DNA from 3 places in the Streptomyces sp. NPDC059906 genome. Region 1 is predicted to be linked to each of the others. Evidence: riboswitches for the same ligand, from Rfam matches in the RefSeq annotation. Region 1 holds a riboswitch; each other region holds the start of a gene.
The links. Region 1 has a riboswitch for thiamine pyrophosphate ahead of ACFV9J_RS33810 (thiamine ABC transporter substrate binding subunit). Riboswitches for the same ligand answer to the same signal wherever they lie in the genome.

Region 1 (5,157 bases):
CGGCGACGGCGTACTGGAGGGAGTTGCCGATCGCCTCGATCGGCGGGACGAGGAAGGCGCCGCCGTCCTCTCGGGTCAGCGCCCGGTAGTAGCCGAAGCCGGACGCCCCCAGCGACCGCTGGACCAGTACCGCCAGCGGCAGCACCAGCAGGACGGCGATGACGCCCAGGACGCCGGCGAGCAGCGCCCACTGTCCGGCTCCGCGCGGCCGGCGCGCGGTCGTGGCCGCGTCCACGAGCCGCAGCGCCGTCTCCCGCCGCCGCACCGTCCAGGCGTGCACGGCGAGGACGGCGACGACCGCCGCGAATTGGATCAGCGTCAGGACGGCGGCCGTGGACAGGTCGAAGACCTGCGAGGTCTGGCGGTAGATCTCCACCTCCAGGGTGGAGAAGGCGGGCCCGCCGAGGATCTGGACGACGCCGAAGGAGGTGAAGGTGAACAGGAAGACCATCAGCGCGGCGGCGGCCACGGCGGGCGCCAGCGCGGGCAGGGTGACCTGCCGCCAGGCCCGTGTCCGCGAGGCGCCGAGCATCCGGGCGGCCTCCTCCTGCCGCGGGTCCAGCTGCGACCACAGACCGCCGACGGTGCGGACGACGACGGCGTAGTTGAAGAAGACGTGCGCGAGGAGGATCGCCCACACCGTGGTGTCCAGGCGCAGACCCCACAGCTCGTCGAACAGCCCGCCGCGCCCCACCAGCGCCAGGAACGCCGTACCGACGACGACCGTCGGCAGCACGAACGGCACGGTCACCACCGCCCGCAGAACCTGTTTGCCGGGGAAGTCGAAGCGGGCGAAGACGTACGCGCCGGGCAGCGCGACGAGCAGCGTGAGCCCGGTGGACGCCAGCGCCTGCCAGGTGGTGAACCACAGCACGTGCCGCACGTCCGGCTGTGCGAGCACGTCCCCGATCCGCCCGAGCTGCCACACCCCGTCGATCTTCAGGCCGCGGGCGACGATGGCGGCGACGGGGTAGGCGAAGAACACCGCGAAGAACGCGACGGGCACGGCCATGAGGCCGAGCCGGGCCGCGCTCCCGCGGGCGGTCCGGGCCGGCCGCACCGCCTGCTTCACCGGCCGCGTCCCTTCGCGGCTCACTTCAGTACGAGCGAGGTCCACGACTTGACCCACTGGTCGCGGTTGTCGGCGATCTTCGCCGGGTCGAGGGTCTGCGGGTCCTTCGCCTTCGGCCCGAACTTCGAGAACACCTCGGGGACCTGCGCGCCCTCCCGCACCGGGTAGACGAACATGTTCAGCGGCATGTCCTCCTGGAAGGACTCGCTCAGCAGGAAGTCGAGGAGCGCCTTGCCGCCCTCGGGGTTCTTCGCGTTGCTGAGCAGACCCGCGTACTCGACCTGCCGGAAGCAGGTGCCGTCGGCGACGCCCGTGGGGGCGGTGTCCGGCTGCGGGTCGGCGTAGACGACCTCGGCGGGCGGGGAGGAGGCGTAGGACACGACGAGCGGACGGTCGCCCTTGGCCTTCTTCCCGCCGGCCGAGCCGGAGAACTCCTCGTTGTACGCCTGCTCCCAGCTGTCGACGACCTTGACGCCGTTCGACTTGAGCTTCTTCCAGTAGCCCTCCCAGCCGTCGTCCCCGTACTTGGCAGCGGTACCGAGCAGGAAGCCGAGGCCGGGCGAGGAGCTGCCCGCGTTCTCGGTGACGAGCAGGTCCTTGTACTCGGGCTTGACCAGGTCGTCGAGGGTCTTGGGCGGGGTCAGCCCGTGCTCGCCGAAGTACGCCTTGTCGTAGTTGACGCAGATGTCGCCGGTGTCGACGGGCGTGACCCGGTGCTCGTCCCGGTCGGCCCGGTACTCGGGCAGGACGAGGTCGGAGCCCTTGGCCTCGTACGGCTGGAACAGGCCGTTGTCGAGGGCGCGGGAGAGCAGGGTGTTGTCGACGCCGAAGAAGACGTCGCCCTGCGGGTTGTCCTTGGTGAGGATGGCCTTGTTGACGGCCTGTCCGGCGTCGCCGTCCTCCAGGACCTTGACCTTGTAGCCGGAGTTCTTCTCGAAGGCGGCGATCACGTCCTTCGACACGGCCCACGAATCGTGGCTGACCAGCGTCACGGTCTTGGAGCCGCCGGAGCCGCCGGAGCCGCCGTCGTCGGACGAGGAGCCGCAGGCGGCCAGGCCGCCGACCATGCCCAGCCCGACGGCCAGGACACCGACCTTCTTGGTGATGCCCTTCTTGGTGACGCCCTTCTTGGTGATGCTCACTGAATTCCTCCTGGGTGACCAGGAGAAGACGCGGCCCCGCCCGGAACCCCTGGCGAGGGTCCCGGGCAGGGCGCAACAGCTCGAGTGGTGACCGATCTCCCTACCCAGAATGACCTGGGCCAGGTTCGGAGGGTCTGCGGCCGGTGCCGCACTCTCAGCGCTGTGGCGCTCCCCTGTCGGAATATGAAGATGTACGCCGGTCAGGTTACCTCTCGCTCGCGGCGAGCTGACCACACGCCCCGTCGATCTCCTGCCCACGGGTGTCCCGGATCGTCACCGGCACACCGTGCGCCGCGATCGCCTCCACGAACGCCTTCTCGTCCTCGGGCCGGGACGCGGTCCACTTGGAGCCGGGCGTCGGGTTGAGCGGGATCAGGTTGACGTGCACGGGCCTGCCCTTGAGCAGCCGCCCGAGCCGGTCGCCGCGCCAGGCCTGGTCGTTGATGTCGCGGATCAGGGCGTACTCGATGGACAGCCGGCGCCCGGACTTCGCCGCGTACTCGAACCCGGAGTCCAGCACCTCGCGCACCTTCCACCGCGTGTTGACGGGGACGAGGGTGTCGCGCAGCTCGTCGTCGGGGGCGTGCAGCGAGATGGCGAGGCGGCACTTGAAGCCCTCGCCGGTGAAGCGGTGGATCGCGGGGACGAGACCGACCGTGGAGACGGTGATGCCGCGCTGGGAGAGCCCCAGCCCGTCGGGCTCGGGGTCGGTGAGCCGGCGGATGGCGCCCACGACCCGGTTGTAGTTGGCGAGGGGCTCGCCCATGCCCATGAACACGATGTTGCTGAGCCGCGCGGGGCCTCCCGGGACCTCGCCGTCCCTGAGCGCCCGCATGCCGTCGACGATCTGGTGCACGATCTCGGCGGTCGACAGGTTGCGGTCCAGGCCGGCCTGGCCGGTGGCGCAGAACGGGCAGTTCATCCCGCAGCCCGCCTGGGAGCTGATGCACATGGTCACCCGGTCCGGGTAGCGCATGAGCACCGACTCGACGAGCGTCCCGTCGAACAGCTTCCACAGCGTCTTGCGCGTGGTCCCCTGGTCGGTCGACAGGTGCCGCACGACCGTCATCAGCTCGGGCAGCAACGCTTCCCGCAGCCCCTCGCGCGAACCGGCGGGGATGTCGGTCCACTGCTCGGGGGCGTGCGCGTACCGCGCGAAGTAGTGCTGCGAGAGCTGCTTCGCACGGAACGGCTTCTCACCGATCGCGGCGACAGCCTCCTTGCGCTCGGCAGGCGTGAGGTCGGCAAGGTGCCGCGGCGGCTTCTTGACTCCGCGCGGCGCGACGAATGTGAGTTCTCCGGGCTTAGGCATGGCCTTCCCAGTGTCGCAGATCCACTCGGGTGCCCCTGCGGGTGCCGGCGTCCGCTCCGGGCGGCGATTTCGCCCTTTCGCTACCCGCCCCAGGTCATACGCGGAATCATGGTCCCGCATGGCACCTAGGGGACGGGGGCAAGGGTGACCGATCACGCCCAGCAGTTCTTCATCAGCTACGCGGGCACCGACCGGGCCTGGGCCGAGTGGGTCGGCTGGTACCTGGAGGAGGCCGGTCACCGGGTCATCCTGGACATCTGGGACTGGCGCACGGGGGACAACCTGGTCCAGCGCATGGACGAGGCGCTCACACGCGCCGACGCGGTGATCGCCCTGTTCTCCACGTCCTACTTCGAGGACGAACGCTGGACCACCGAGGAGTGGACCGCCGCCGTCGCCCACCGCGACCGCCTCATCCCCCTTGCTCTGGAACCCCTCACCACCAGTGACCTTCCCCGCGTTCTGGCCGCCAAGCTGCGCAAGAACCTCCACGGTCTGGATGAAACCGCGGCCCTGACCGCACTGCGCGAGGCCGTCAACAGCGGCAGCCGTCCCTCCGCTCCCCCGCCCTTTCCCGGCACCGCCCCGGCAGCGGGCACCCTCCAGGCAGCGGGCACCGTCCCAGCAGCAGGCGCCGTCGTCCCGGCAGCGGGCCGGAGCAAGCCACGGCTGCCCGGAAGCACCGAGCAGCCCCAGGTGTGGAGCGTACGACGGCGCAACCCCGACTTCGCCGGCCGCGAGACGGAGATCGCCCGCCTGCGGGAAAGCCTCCTGAAGGAGAGCAAGGCCGTACCCCAGGCCCTGCACGGTATGGGCGGGGTCGGCAAGACCCAGCTCGCCCTGGAGTACGCCCACCGCTTCGCCGACCAGTACGACGTCGTGTGGTGGATCGACGCCGACCAACCCGACGAGATCCCCGTCCACTACACCGAACTCGCCAACCGCCTGGGGCTCGCCAAGCCCGACGCCGGCGCCGAGGCCAACGCCCGCGCCCTGCTCTCCCACCTCGGCACCCGCGAGCGCTGGCTGCTCATCCTGGACAACGCCGAGGACCCCGCCCAGGTGGAGCCCTGGCTCGCCCAAGGCCCCGGCCACACCCTGATCACCTCACGCAACCCGAACTGGGCCGGCACCGCCCGGGCCACGCCCCTGAACGTCTTCGCCCGCACCGACTCCCTCACCTATCTGCAGGGCCGGGTCGGCAGCATGGACGACGAGCAGGCCGACACCCTCGCGGCGGACCTCGGCGACCTCCCGCTCGCCCTCGCCCAGGCCGCCGGCGTCATCGCCAACGGCGGCGTGAGCCTGGGCCTCTACCACCAGCTCCTGGCCACCAACACGACCCAGATCCTGGAAAAGGGCGGCGCTCCCGGGTACCCCGCACCGGTGGCGGCCACCGTCACCATCGCCGTCGACCGGCTCACCGACCATCACCCCGACGCGGTGGCGCTGCTGCACCTGGTTGCCCTCCTCGGCCCCGAGCCCATCCGGAACACCTGGCTGGAGAGCGTGCGCCCCCGGCTGACCACCATCCCCGGCGACCCCGCCGACCCGATGTGGCTCCACGAGGCGCTGAGCCCCCTCAGCCGTTACGGCCTCGCCCGCACCGAGCCCGAGAGCTTCCAGATCCA
Region 2 (5,157 bases), on a different contig from region 1:
TACCGGGACGGCGAGATCGAGGTCATGTGCGTCTCCGACACCCCGGGCACTCCGGCGGTCGAGGAATGGGCGGACTTCCGGGAGACGGGACACGCACACGCCATCGGGCAGTGCCTGCTGTCCCAGCTGGACGACGACGCGCGCCGCGACCACCTGGACCGCTACCCGGTGCAGCCCCTCACGCCGTACACGGTGCGTGACGGCCACAGTCTCCTGAAGCGGCTGGAACGCATGCGACGGATGGCGCCGGTGACCGAGCGCCAGGAGTACGCGCTGGGGACGGTCTGCGCGGCGATCCCGATCACCGTAGGCACCACGGCCGCCACGATGGCCATCTCACTGCCCCTCCACCAGGCGGACCGTTTGCTCCCCGCCGCTCAGCGGTTGCAGCACGAGGTGGGGCGGCGTCTGGGGTCGCTCGCGCTCTCTATCAGTATCTGAAAACTCACTCCTTGTGATCTGGTGTGTACGTTGAGCAAGATGCCACCAGTGTTAGAGGTTTGATTCCCGGACAGTCGACGGCGAATGACGGGGTAGGCGAATGGGCGAGTCCGTACAGGCAGAGGTCATGATGAGCTTTCTCGTGTCCGAGGAGCTCTCTTTCCGCATCCCGGTGGAGCTGCGCTACGAGACCCGGGATCCCTATGCCGTACGCCTGACCTTTCACCTGCCCGGAGACGCGCCGGTGACCTGGGCCTTCGGCCGGGAGCTGCTGGTCGACGGGGTGGGCCGGCCGTGCGGCGACGGAGACGTGCGCATCGCACCGGTGGAGCCCGAGCCGCTGGCCGAGGTGCTGATCCGACTTCAGGTCGGCAGCGACCAGGCACTGTTCCGTTCCTCCGCCGCGCCCCTGGTGGCCTTCCTCGACCGCACCGACAAGCTGGTGCCGCTGGGCCAGGAGGGCGCGCTCGCCGACTTCGACAGCCACCTCGACGAGGCCCTGGACCGCATCCTGGCGGAGGAACAGAGCGCGGGCTGAACCGTTCCGGCAGCCGTGCGGTCGTTGGCGTAACGCTTCGCCGGACGCCTCAGCGCTTGCGGCGACGGCCCCGCCCGCCACGGGCCGGGGCACTGGCCCCGCCACCCGCCGTCGCCACCTGGGCCGGTCGTCCGGCCGGCCGGTCCGCCGACACGACCAGGGCGGCGAGGGCGGTGGTGACCGGCACGGAGGCCACCAGACCGATCGAGCCGACCAGCGTCCGCACGATCTCCTCCGCGACCAGCTCGCTGTTGGCGACGGTCCCCACACCGCTCTGCGCGATCGAGAACAGCAGCAGCAGGGGCAGCGCAGCGCCCGCGTAGGCGAGGACGAGCGTGTTCACCACCGACGCGATGTGGTCGCGGCCGATGCGGATGCCCGCGCGGTACAGGCCGCGCCAGCCCATCGTCGGGTTGGCCTCGTGCAGTTCCCACACCGCCGACGTCTGGGTGACCGTCACGTCGTCGAGGACACCGAGCGAACCGATGATGACCCCGGCGAGCAGCAGACCGCTCATGTCGATGGACGGGTACAGGCCATGAATGAGGCCGGTGTTGTCGTCCGTGTTGCCGGTGAGCGCGGCCCAGCCGATGAAGAGCGACCCGAGCACGCCGATCAGCAGCAGCGAGATCAGGGTGCCGAGCACCGCCACGGATGTGCGGGCCGACAGCCCGTGGCACAGGTACAACGCGATCAGCATGATGGCGCTGGACCCGATCACCGCCACGACCAGGGGGTTCGAGCCCTGCAGGATGGCGGGCAGGATGAAGAAGTTCAGGAGCAGGAAGCTGATGGCCAGCGAGACCAGCGCCATGAGCCCGCGCAGCCGTCCGACGACCACGACGGCGAGGGCGAAGATGCCGGCGAGCAGGGCCAGGGGGAGCCGGCGGTTGATGTCGGTCACCGAGTACTGCAGGTCCTTCGGCGCGGAGGGCTCGTAGGCGACCACCACCTTCTGCCCCTCGTGCAACTGCCGTGACTGGTCCGGCTGCACGATCTCCTCGAACGTGCGGCCCTTGTCGTCGCCGGTGTCTACGCGGATGGTCGCCCGCTTGCAGTCGCCCGTCGCCTGCTGCACCGCGGAGGAACCCTCGGCGGTGGATGTGTCGCCGGTCGGGACACCGCCCGAGGCGTTGACGGACTGGCAGCTCAGTTCGACCACCTTGGTGACGGTGGCCTGCTGCGTCTGCCGGTCGAAGCCGACGCCGGTGCGCTCGTGCGGCGGTGCGCCGCCCGGCCACAGCACCGCGAGCCCGACCAGGACGGCCGCGGTGAAGGGGATCAGGATCGCGGCGATGACCTTCCGCAGATGCCGGGAGACGGGAGCCGCCGGTCCGTGCCCGTGCGAGTGCCCGTGCCCGCTGCCCGCACCGTGCCCACCACCCGCACCGTGCCCACCACCCGCACTGTGCCCACCACCCGCATCGTGCCCACTGCTCGCACCGTGTCCGCCGCCCGAGTCGTGTCCTCCGCCCGTGCCGTGCCCGTGGTCCGCATCGTGTCCGTAACCCGTCTCATGTCTGCCGGCGTTCGTCTCGGCAGCGACGCCGGGGACGTGGCCGGCCGCCCGGCCGTCGCCCTCTTCGGCGTTCGGTCCGCGGCGGGGCCGACGCGGTGGAAAGGAGGGGGGCTGCGGTGTGGTCACCGCCCGATCATCGCAAGAACGAGGGGGGCCCTCTGTTCACCGCGCCCGAATGGGCGCTAGCGTGGGGGCACCTTTGTACACGCGGGAGCTCGGAGCACCGGGCTGAGAGGGCGCTGACCTCCGTCCCAGCGATGTTTCACGGGAAACGTCACCGAAGTCGAGTGACGTATCCCACGAAGCGTCGACGGACGGAAGCCGCTGCGTCGACCGCCGAACCTGTTACCGGGTAATGCCGGCGTAGGGAGTAGGTCTCATGACCATCAAGGACGCACGCACGCCTGCCTCCACGCAGAACACCGCCCAGGCGGACACCGCGGAGAACACGGACACCGCGGAGAACACGGAGGCCGGGAAGTCCATCGGCTGGCACAAGGCGTACGTCGAGGGCTCACGCCCCGATCTGCGGGTGCCGGTCCGTCAGGTGCACCTCACCAACGGGCAGTCGGTCACGCTGTACGACACCTCGGGCCCGTACACCGATCCACTCGTCGACACCGATGTCCGCAGGGGCCTCGCACCGCTGCGGGAGAACTGGATCATCGCCCGCGGCGACACCGAGGAGTACGCGGGCCGCCCCGTCCGGCCCGAGGACGACGGAATCAAGCACACCTCGCCGCGCGGCGGCCTGCGCAACCTCGACGCCGTCTTCCCCGGCCGCCCGCGCCAGCCGCGCCGGGGCCGGGACGGCAACGCGGTCACGCAGCTCGCCTATGCGCGACGGGGCGAGATCACCCCGGAGATGGAGTACGTGGCCGTCCGGGAGAACGTCTCCCCGGAGGTGGTCCGCGAGGAGATCGCCGCGGGACGTGCCGTGCTGCCCGCCAACGTCAACCACCCCGAGATCGAGCCGATGATCATCGGCAAGCGGTTCCTGGTGAAGGTCAACGCCAACATCGGCAACTCGGCGGTGACGTCCTCCATCGAGGAGGAGGTGGACAAGATGACCTGGGCGACCCGGTGGGGTGCCGACACGGTCATGGACCTCTCCACCGGCCGCAACATCCACACCACCCGCGAGTGGGTCCTGCGCAACTCCCCCGTTCCCATCGGAACCGTGCCGCTCTACCAGGCCCTGGAGAAGGTCGACGGCCGCGCCGAGGAGCTGACCTGGGAGATCTACAAGGACACCGTCATCGAACAGGCGGAGCAGGGCGTGGACTACATGACGGTCCACGCGGGCGTGCGCCTGCCGTACGTACCCCTCACCGCGAACCGCAAGACGGGCATCGTCTCGCGCGGCGGCTCGATCATGGCGGCGTGGTGCCTGGCGCACCACAAGGAGTCGTTCCTGTACGAGAACTTCGAGGAACTCTGCGAGATCCTCGCCGCCTACGACGTCACCTACTCCCTCGGCGACGGCCTGCGTCCGGGGTCGATCGCGGACGCCAACGACGAGGCGCAGTTCGCCGAGCTGCGCACGCTCGGGGAACTCAACCGGATCGCCAAGCGTTGCAACGTACAGACCATGATCGAGGGCCCGGGACATGTCCCGATGCACAAGATCAAGGAGAACATCGACCTTCAGCAGGAGATCTGCGATGAAGCTCCGTTCTATACGCTCGGCCCGCTGACGACGGACGTCGCGCCGGCGTACGACCACATCACCTCCGGCATCGGTGCCGCGATGATCGCCTGGTGGGGCACGGCCATGCTCTGCTATGTCACGCCCAAGGAACACCTGGGCCTGCCCAACCGTGACGACGTCAAGACCGGCGTCATCACCTACAAGATCGCCGCCCATGCCGCCGACCTCGCCAAGGGTCACCCAGGTGCACAGGAGTGGGACGACGCGCTGTCCGACGCCCGGTTCGAGTTCCGGTGGGAGGACCAGTTCAACCTGGCCCTCGACCCCGACACGGCACGGGAGTTCCACGACGAGACACTGCCGGCCGAGCCCGCCAAGACGGCCCACTTCTGCTCCATGTGCGGGCCCAAGTTCTGCTCGATGAAGATCTCGCAGGACATTCGCCGGGAGCACGGGGGCAGCAAGGGCGAGATCGAGGAGGGCATGGCGCGGAAGTCGAAGGAGTTCGCGGCGGCGGGCAACCGGGTGTACCTGCCGATCGCGGACTGAGCGAACCGGCGCGGGAGGGGGACAGGCCGCAGGGCCGGTCCTCTCCCCGCCGGGGGTTCCTGCTCGGCAGACTGGGTGTATGACAGCCACCTCTCTGAGCAAGGGTGCCAACGTCGCCGTCGACTCCCCCGCGGTGCGTGCCGAACTCGTGTGGTCCCCCGGTCCGGGCGTCCCCGAGGTCGACGCCTCCGCCCTGCTGCTCACCTCGGCCGGGCGGGTGCGGGACGACGGTGACTTCGTCTTCTACAACCAACCCCGCCACACGTCCGGCGCGGTGGGCCACCTGGGCAAGCGGGTCGGCCCCGGCGCGAACGGGGGTCTCACGACCGATGCCGTCGAGGTGGATCTGCGTGCCGTCGAGGCGGCGGTCGAACGTATCGTCCTGTGCGCCTCGGCGGACGGCGGTGCTTTCGGCCGGGTTCCGGGGCTGTCGCTCCGGTTGCTGGACGCCGCGACCGG
Region 3 (5,157 bases), on a different contig from region 1:
TCCATTCCCTTGTCCCGCAGCTGCACGATGTCGACGCCGCCGGCGAGCACGGCGTCCAGGAACTCGGGCAGGTCGCCCTGGCTCCGGCGGGCGTCCGTGCACAGGTAGAGCCGGGCGTCGGCGAGCCGGGCGCGGGCGGCGGTCGGGGCGGTGTCGGGCATGCGGGTGTCCCCCCGGTTCTTCGGTTGCGTGGGCCCGCGACGGGCCCCGCGATGGTGGCACGGGCCCACGACGGGCCCCGCCATGGTGGCGTACGGGCACGGCGCCCGGCGTGCGCGGCCCGCACGCCGGGCGGTGTGGCGGATCGGCGATGCCGGTCAGACGGCGAGCGCCTGGGCGCGGCGCTTCACCTCCGTACCGCGATTCTCACTCAGCGCCTGGGCGGGGGTGCCGGGCAGGCTCGGGTCGGGCGTGAAGAGCCACTCCAGCATCTCCTCGGCCGTGAAGCCGTCGTCCCGCAGCAGCGTCAGGGTCCCGACCAGGCCCTTGACGACCTTGTCCTCGTCGATGAAGGCCGCGGGGATGTGCAGCGCGCGGTTCTCACCGCGGCGCACGGCGATGAGCTGGCCCTCCTTGATCAGCTGGCGTACCCGGGTCACCTCGACGCCGAGCATCTCGGCGATGTCGGGAACGGTGAGCCAGGCGGGCACGAGAGCATCGGTCTTTGCGTCAATCTCGGTCACGCCTCCAGCCTGCCACCTGGCACTGACACTCGGAAACCTGGCTACGCCGTGGCCGCCGTCGCCGCCTTCAACGGCTTCGCCGGGTCGGCCAGCAGGTCCGGGTCCATCGGCGTACCCGCCTGGATCAGGCGCCTGCCCTGTGCCAGGTCGCGGGGGCGGCCCACCGCGAGCAGGGCGATCAGCCGGCCCTCGCGCAGCCAGCAGACCGTCCACGCCGGGCTCGCGGGGTCGCCGCGCCACAGGGTGGTGTCGGCGGCGGTGTGGTGACCGGCGTACTGGACGAAGCGGCCGAACTGCTCGGACCAGAAGTAGGGCACCGGGTCGTAGGCCGCCGGGGTCTCGCCGCCCGGGGTGCCGACGATGTCGGCGGCGACCGTGCGCGGGCCCTGGAGGGCGTTGTCCCAGTGGTGCACCAGCAGCCGCTCGCCGTAGCGCGCGGAGGGGAAGGAGGCGCAGTCGCCGACCGCGTGGACGTCCGGCGCGCAGGTGCGCAGGCGGTCGTCGGCCAGGACCTCGCCGTGCGCGCCGAGGGCGATGCCGGACCCGGCGAGCCAGCCGGTGGCCGGGCGGGCGCCGATGCCGACGACGACCGCGTCGGCGGGCAGCCGGGTGCCGTCGTCGAGGACGACCCGGCCGGGCTCGCCCGGGCCGCCCGCCTCGACGCGCTCCACGCGCGCGCGGGTGCGCAGTTCGGCGCCCGCGTCGGCGTACCAGGCGGTCATCGGCGCGGCGACCTCGGCGGGCAGCGCGTCGGCCAGCGGCCGGTCGGCGGCCTCCACCACGGTCACCGCGCAGCCCGCCTCGCGCGCGGCGGTGGCGAACTCGGCGCCGATCCAGCCCGCGCCGACGACCACGACGTCGTGCTGGCGGGCGAGCACCGGGCGCAGCCGTTCCGCGTCGTCCAGGGTGCGCAGCAGGTGCACGCCGGGCACGCCCTCCGCGCCGGGGAGCCGGACCGGTTCGGCGCCGGTCGCCAGGACGAGGACGTCGTAGGGCACCGGCCCCTCGGAGGTGTCCAGGACGTGCTCCGCGGGGTGGACGCCCAGGGCCTCGCAGCCCAGCCGCAGGGTGATGCCGAGGGCCTCGAAGTCGACGTCGAAGGCGGAGCCCTCGGCGGTGCCGAGCAGGACGGCCTTGGACAGCGGGGGCCGGTCGTACGGCTGGTGCAGCTCCGCGCCGATCAGGGTCACCGGGCCGGTGAAACCCTGTTCCCGCAGGGCGACCGCGGTCTGCACGCCCGCCATCCCGGCGCCCACCACGACCACACGGCGCTCCGCGTCCGCCGCCGGCCGCCGTCCCCGTCGGTCCCGTTCGCGTTGGTCCCGTTCGCGTTGGTCCCGTTCGCGTTCCCGCGTCTGCTCGCTCACCCGATCACCATAGACACCCGGCGTTTCGCCGGTCGGTGCCCGTACGCCGTGGGCCGCCCGGCGGCGCCCCGGCCGCGGGGGCTCCCTTACGAGTGCGCCGCCCGGCGGGCTAGGGTGGCCGACGCAAGGCACTCGCGGGAGCCCGGACGCACCGGGCTGAGAGGGAGGCTGGCGGCCTCCGACCGTACGAACCTGATCCGGGTCATGCCGGCGAAGGGAGGGGCTGGACGCCCATGTCGTCTCCAACACACACGCCTGCGCACACACCTCGTACGTCCCGTACGCCCGACGTGCTCGTCGTCGGCGGCGGGATCATCGGGCTCGTCACCGCCTGGCGGGCCGCGCGGCGCGGGCTGGTCACCGCCCTCGTGGACCCCGAGCCGGGCGGCGGGGCGGCCCAGGTGGCGGCCGGGATGCTGGCCGCCGTCACGGAGCTGCACTACGGCGAGGAGACGCTGCTCGCGCTGAACCTCGCCTCGGCCCGCCGCTACCCGGAGTTCGCGGCCGAGCTGACCGAGCTGACCGGCCACGACCTCGGCCACCGGCGCTGCGGCACACTCGCCGTCGCGCTGGACGCCGACGACCGCGCCCACCTGCGCGAACTGCACGCGCTCCAGCAGCGCTCCGGCCTGGAGTCCGAGTGGCTGTCGGGGCGCGAGTGCCGACGCCTGGAGCCGATGCTCGCGCCGGGCGTGCGCGGGGGGCTCCGGGTGGACGGCGACCACCAGATCGACCCCCGCCGCCTCGCCCACGCGCTGGTGGCCGCCTGCGAAGACGCGGGCGTGGTCTTCCACCGCGTGTGGGCCGAGCGGCTCACCGTCGGGCGCGGGGACCGGGCCACGGGCGTCGTCGGCGCCGACGGCACCGCCCTGGAGGCCGGGCAGGTGGTGCTGGCCGGGGGCAGCCTGAGCGGGCGGCTCGGGGGCGTGCCGGAGGCCGTGCTGCCGCCGGTGCGGCCGGTAAAGGGGCAGGTGCTGCGGCTGGCCATGCCGCGGACGCCGGGGCCGCTGCTGAACCGGACCGTGCGCGCCGTGGTGCGCGGCAACCACGTCTACCTGGTGCCCCGGGAGAGCGGCGAGCTGGTCGTCGGCGCCACCAGCGAGGAGCTGGGCTGGGACACGACGGTCACCGCGGGCGGCGTCTACGAACTGCTGCGCGACGCGCACGAGCTGGTGCCCGGCATCACGGAGCTGCCGCTGACGGAGACCCGCGCGGGTCTGCGTCCCGGCTCCCCGGACAACGCCCCGCTGCTCGGCCCGACCGCGCTGGACGGCCTGCTGCTGGCCACCGGTCACCACCGCAACGGCGTCCTGCTCACCCCCGTCACCGGCGACGTCATGGCACACGCCCTGACCACCGGGGAGCTGCCGGAGGAGGCCCGCCCCTTCACGCCCCGGCGCTTCGACGCCGCCCCCGCACTGCCGGGAATCCCGGCCCGCTCGGAACTCTCGGAGCAGCCCGTATGAGTCACGTGACCGTCTCCGTCAACGGCGAGCCGCGCGAGGTGGCTCCCGGCACCGCCCTGGACGCGCTGGTGCGCGCGCTCACCGCGGCCCCGTCCGGAGTGGCCGCCGCCCTGAACGAGACCGTCGTCCCGCGGGCGCGGTGGTCCGCCACCGCGCTGGCCGACGGCGACCGTGTCGAGATCCTCACCGCCGTCCAAGGAGGCTGACCATGGCCGACGATCCCTTCGTCCTCGGCGGTACGACGTACGCGTCCCGCCTGATCATGGGTACGGGCGGGGCGCCCAGCCTGGACGTGCTGGAGCGCACGCTGGTGGCCTCCGGGACGGAGCTGACGACCGTCGCGATGCGGCGGGTCAACGCCTCGGTGCACGGCTCGGTGCTGTCCGTGCTGGAGCGGCTCGGCATCCGGGTGCTGCCGAACACGGCCGGCTGCTTCACCGCCGGGGAGGCGGTGCTCACCGCCCGCCTCGCGCGCGAGGCGCTCGGCACGGACCTGGTCAAGCTGGAGGTCATCGCCGACGAGCGCACCCTGCTGCCGGACCCGGTCGAGCTGCTGGACGCGGCGGAGACGCTGGTGGACGACGGGTTCACCGTGCTGCCGTACACCAACGACGACCCGGTGCTCGCGCGGAAGCTGGAGGACGTCGGGTGCGCGGCGATCATGCCGCTGGGCTCGCCGATCGGGTCCGGCCTCGGGATCCGCAACCCGCACAACTTCCAGCTGATCGTGGAGCACGCGCGCGTGCCGGTGATCCTGGACGCCGGGGCCGGTACGGCGTCGGACGTGGCGCTGGCGATGGAGCTGGGGTGCGCGGGTGTGATGCTGGCCTCGGCGGTGACGCGGGCGCAGGAGCCGGTGCTGATGGCTTCCGCCATGCGGGCGGGGGTGGAGGCGGGGCGGTTGGCCCGGCGGGCGGGGCGGATTCCGCGGCGGCACTTCGCCGAGGCGTCGTCTCCTGCGGAGGGCCTGGCGGTGCTGGATCCGGAGCGGCCCGCCTTTCAGTGAGCCTGCGCTGTACTGAGGTTTTGTCTCCCACCCGCGCACCACCCGTTTCCAGTCGGCCAAGAAGTGGCCCGACCCGTCGTGGTGCCTCGCCGTCGGCGGCGTACGGTGCGTGGGAAGCGTCACAGGTGCGCTTCAGTACCGGTCCTATTCCGTTCGGCGGCGCGGGGTGTCCGTGGTGGCTCGTACACTCACCTGCGTGGACACGACCCTTCAGGACCCTCTCGTCGGGCAGGTGCTCGACGGCCGGTACCGCGTCGAGGCGCGGATCGCGGTCGGTGGGATGGCCACGGTCTACCGGGCCGTGGACACCCGCCTGGACCGCGTGCTCGCGCTGAAGGTGATGCACCCGGCGCTCGCGACGGACGCCACCTTCGTCGAGCGGTTCATCCGCGAGGCCAAGTCGGTGGCCCGGCTCGACCACCCCAATGTCGTCCAGGTCTTCGACCAGGGGGCCGAGGGGGCGTACGTCTACCTGGCGATGGAGTACATCGCGGGCTGCACCCTGCGGGACGTGCTGCGCGAGCGCGGGGCGCTCAGGCCGCGGGCGGCGCTGGACATCCTGGAGCCGGTCCTCGCCGCGCTCGGCGCCGCGCACCGGGCGGGGTTCGTGCACCGGGACATGAAGCCGGAGAACG

Region 2: another riboswitch for thiamine pyrophosphate. It lies ahead of thiC (phosphomethylpyrimidine synthase ThiC); the one in region 1 lies ahead of ACFV9J_RS33810 (thiamine ABC transporter substrate binding subunit).
Region 3: another riboswitch for thiamine pyrophosphate. It lies ahead of thiO (glycine oxidase ThiO); the one in region 1 lies ahead of ACFV9J_RS33810 (thiamine ABC transporter substrate binding subunit).

The regions. Positions count from the first base shown of each region.
Region 1 covers NZ_JBHWKU010000033.1:57,650-62,806, forward strand. Annotated here, with positions in the region: gene ACFV9J_RS33805 (ABC transporter permease) at 1-1,117, opposite strand, end outside; gene ACFV9J_RS33810 (thiamine ABC transporter substrate binding subunit) at 1,093-2,139, opposite strand; TPP riboswitch at 2,294-2,399, opposite strand; gene rlmN (23S rRNA (adenine(2503)-C(2))-methyltransferase RlmN) at 2,420-3,526, opposite strand; gene fxsT (FxSxx-COOH system tetratricopeptide repeat protein) at 3,671-5,157, shown strand, end outside.
Region 2 covers NZ_JBHWKU010000022.1:52,159-57,315, reverse strand. Annotated here, with positions in the region: gene ACFV9J_RS28230 (IclR family transcriptional regulator) at 1-441, shown strand, start outside; gene ACFV9J_RS28225 (SsgA family sporulation/cell division regulator) at 542-979, shown strand; gene ACFV9J_RS28220 (YibE/F family protein) at 1,029-2,624, opposite strand; TPP riboswitch at 2,696-2,885, shown strand; gene thiC (phosphomethylpyrimidine synthase ThiC) at 2,878-4,698, shown strand; gene ACFV9J_RS28210 (VWA domain-containing protein) at 4,778-5,157, shown strand, end outside.
Region 3 covers NZ_JBHWKU010000004.1:65,217-70,373, reverse strand. Annotated here, with positions in the region: gene thiE (thiamine phosphate synthase) at 1-161, opposite strand, end outside; gene ACFV9J_RS08020 (Rv2175c family DNA-binding protein) at 318-683, opposite strand; gene ACFV9J_RS08015 (NAD(P)/FAD-dependent oxidoreductase) at 725-1,927, opposite strand; TPP riboswitch at 2,175-2,286, shown strand; gene thiO (glycine oxidase ThiO) at 2,284-3,516, shown strand; gene thiS (sulfur carrier protein ThiS) at 3,522-3,722, shown strand; gene ACFV9J_RS08000 (thiazole synthase) at 3,725-4,522, shown strand; gene pknB (Stk1 family PASTA domain-containing Ser/Thr kinase) at 4,719-5,157, shown strand, end outside.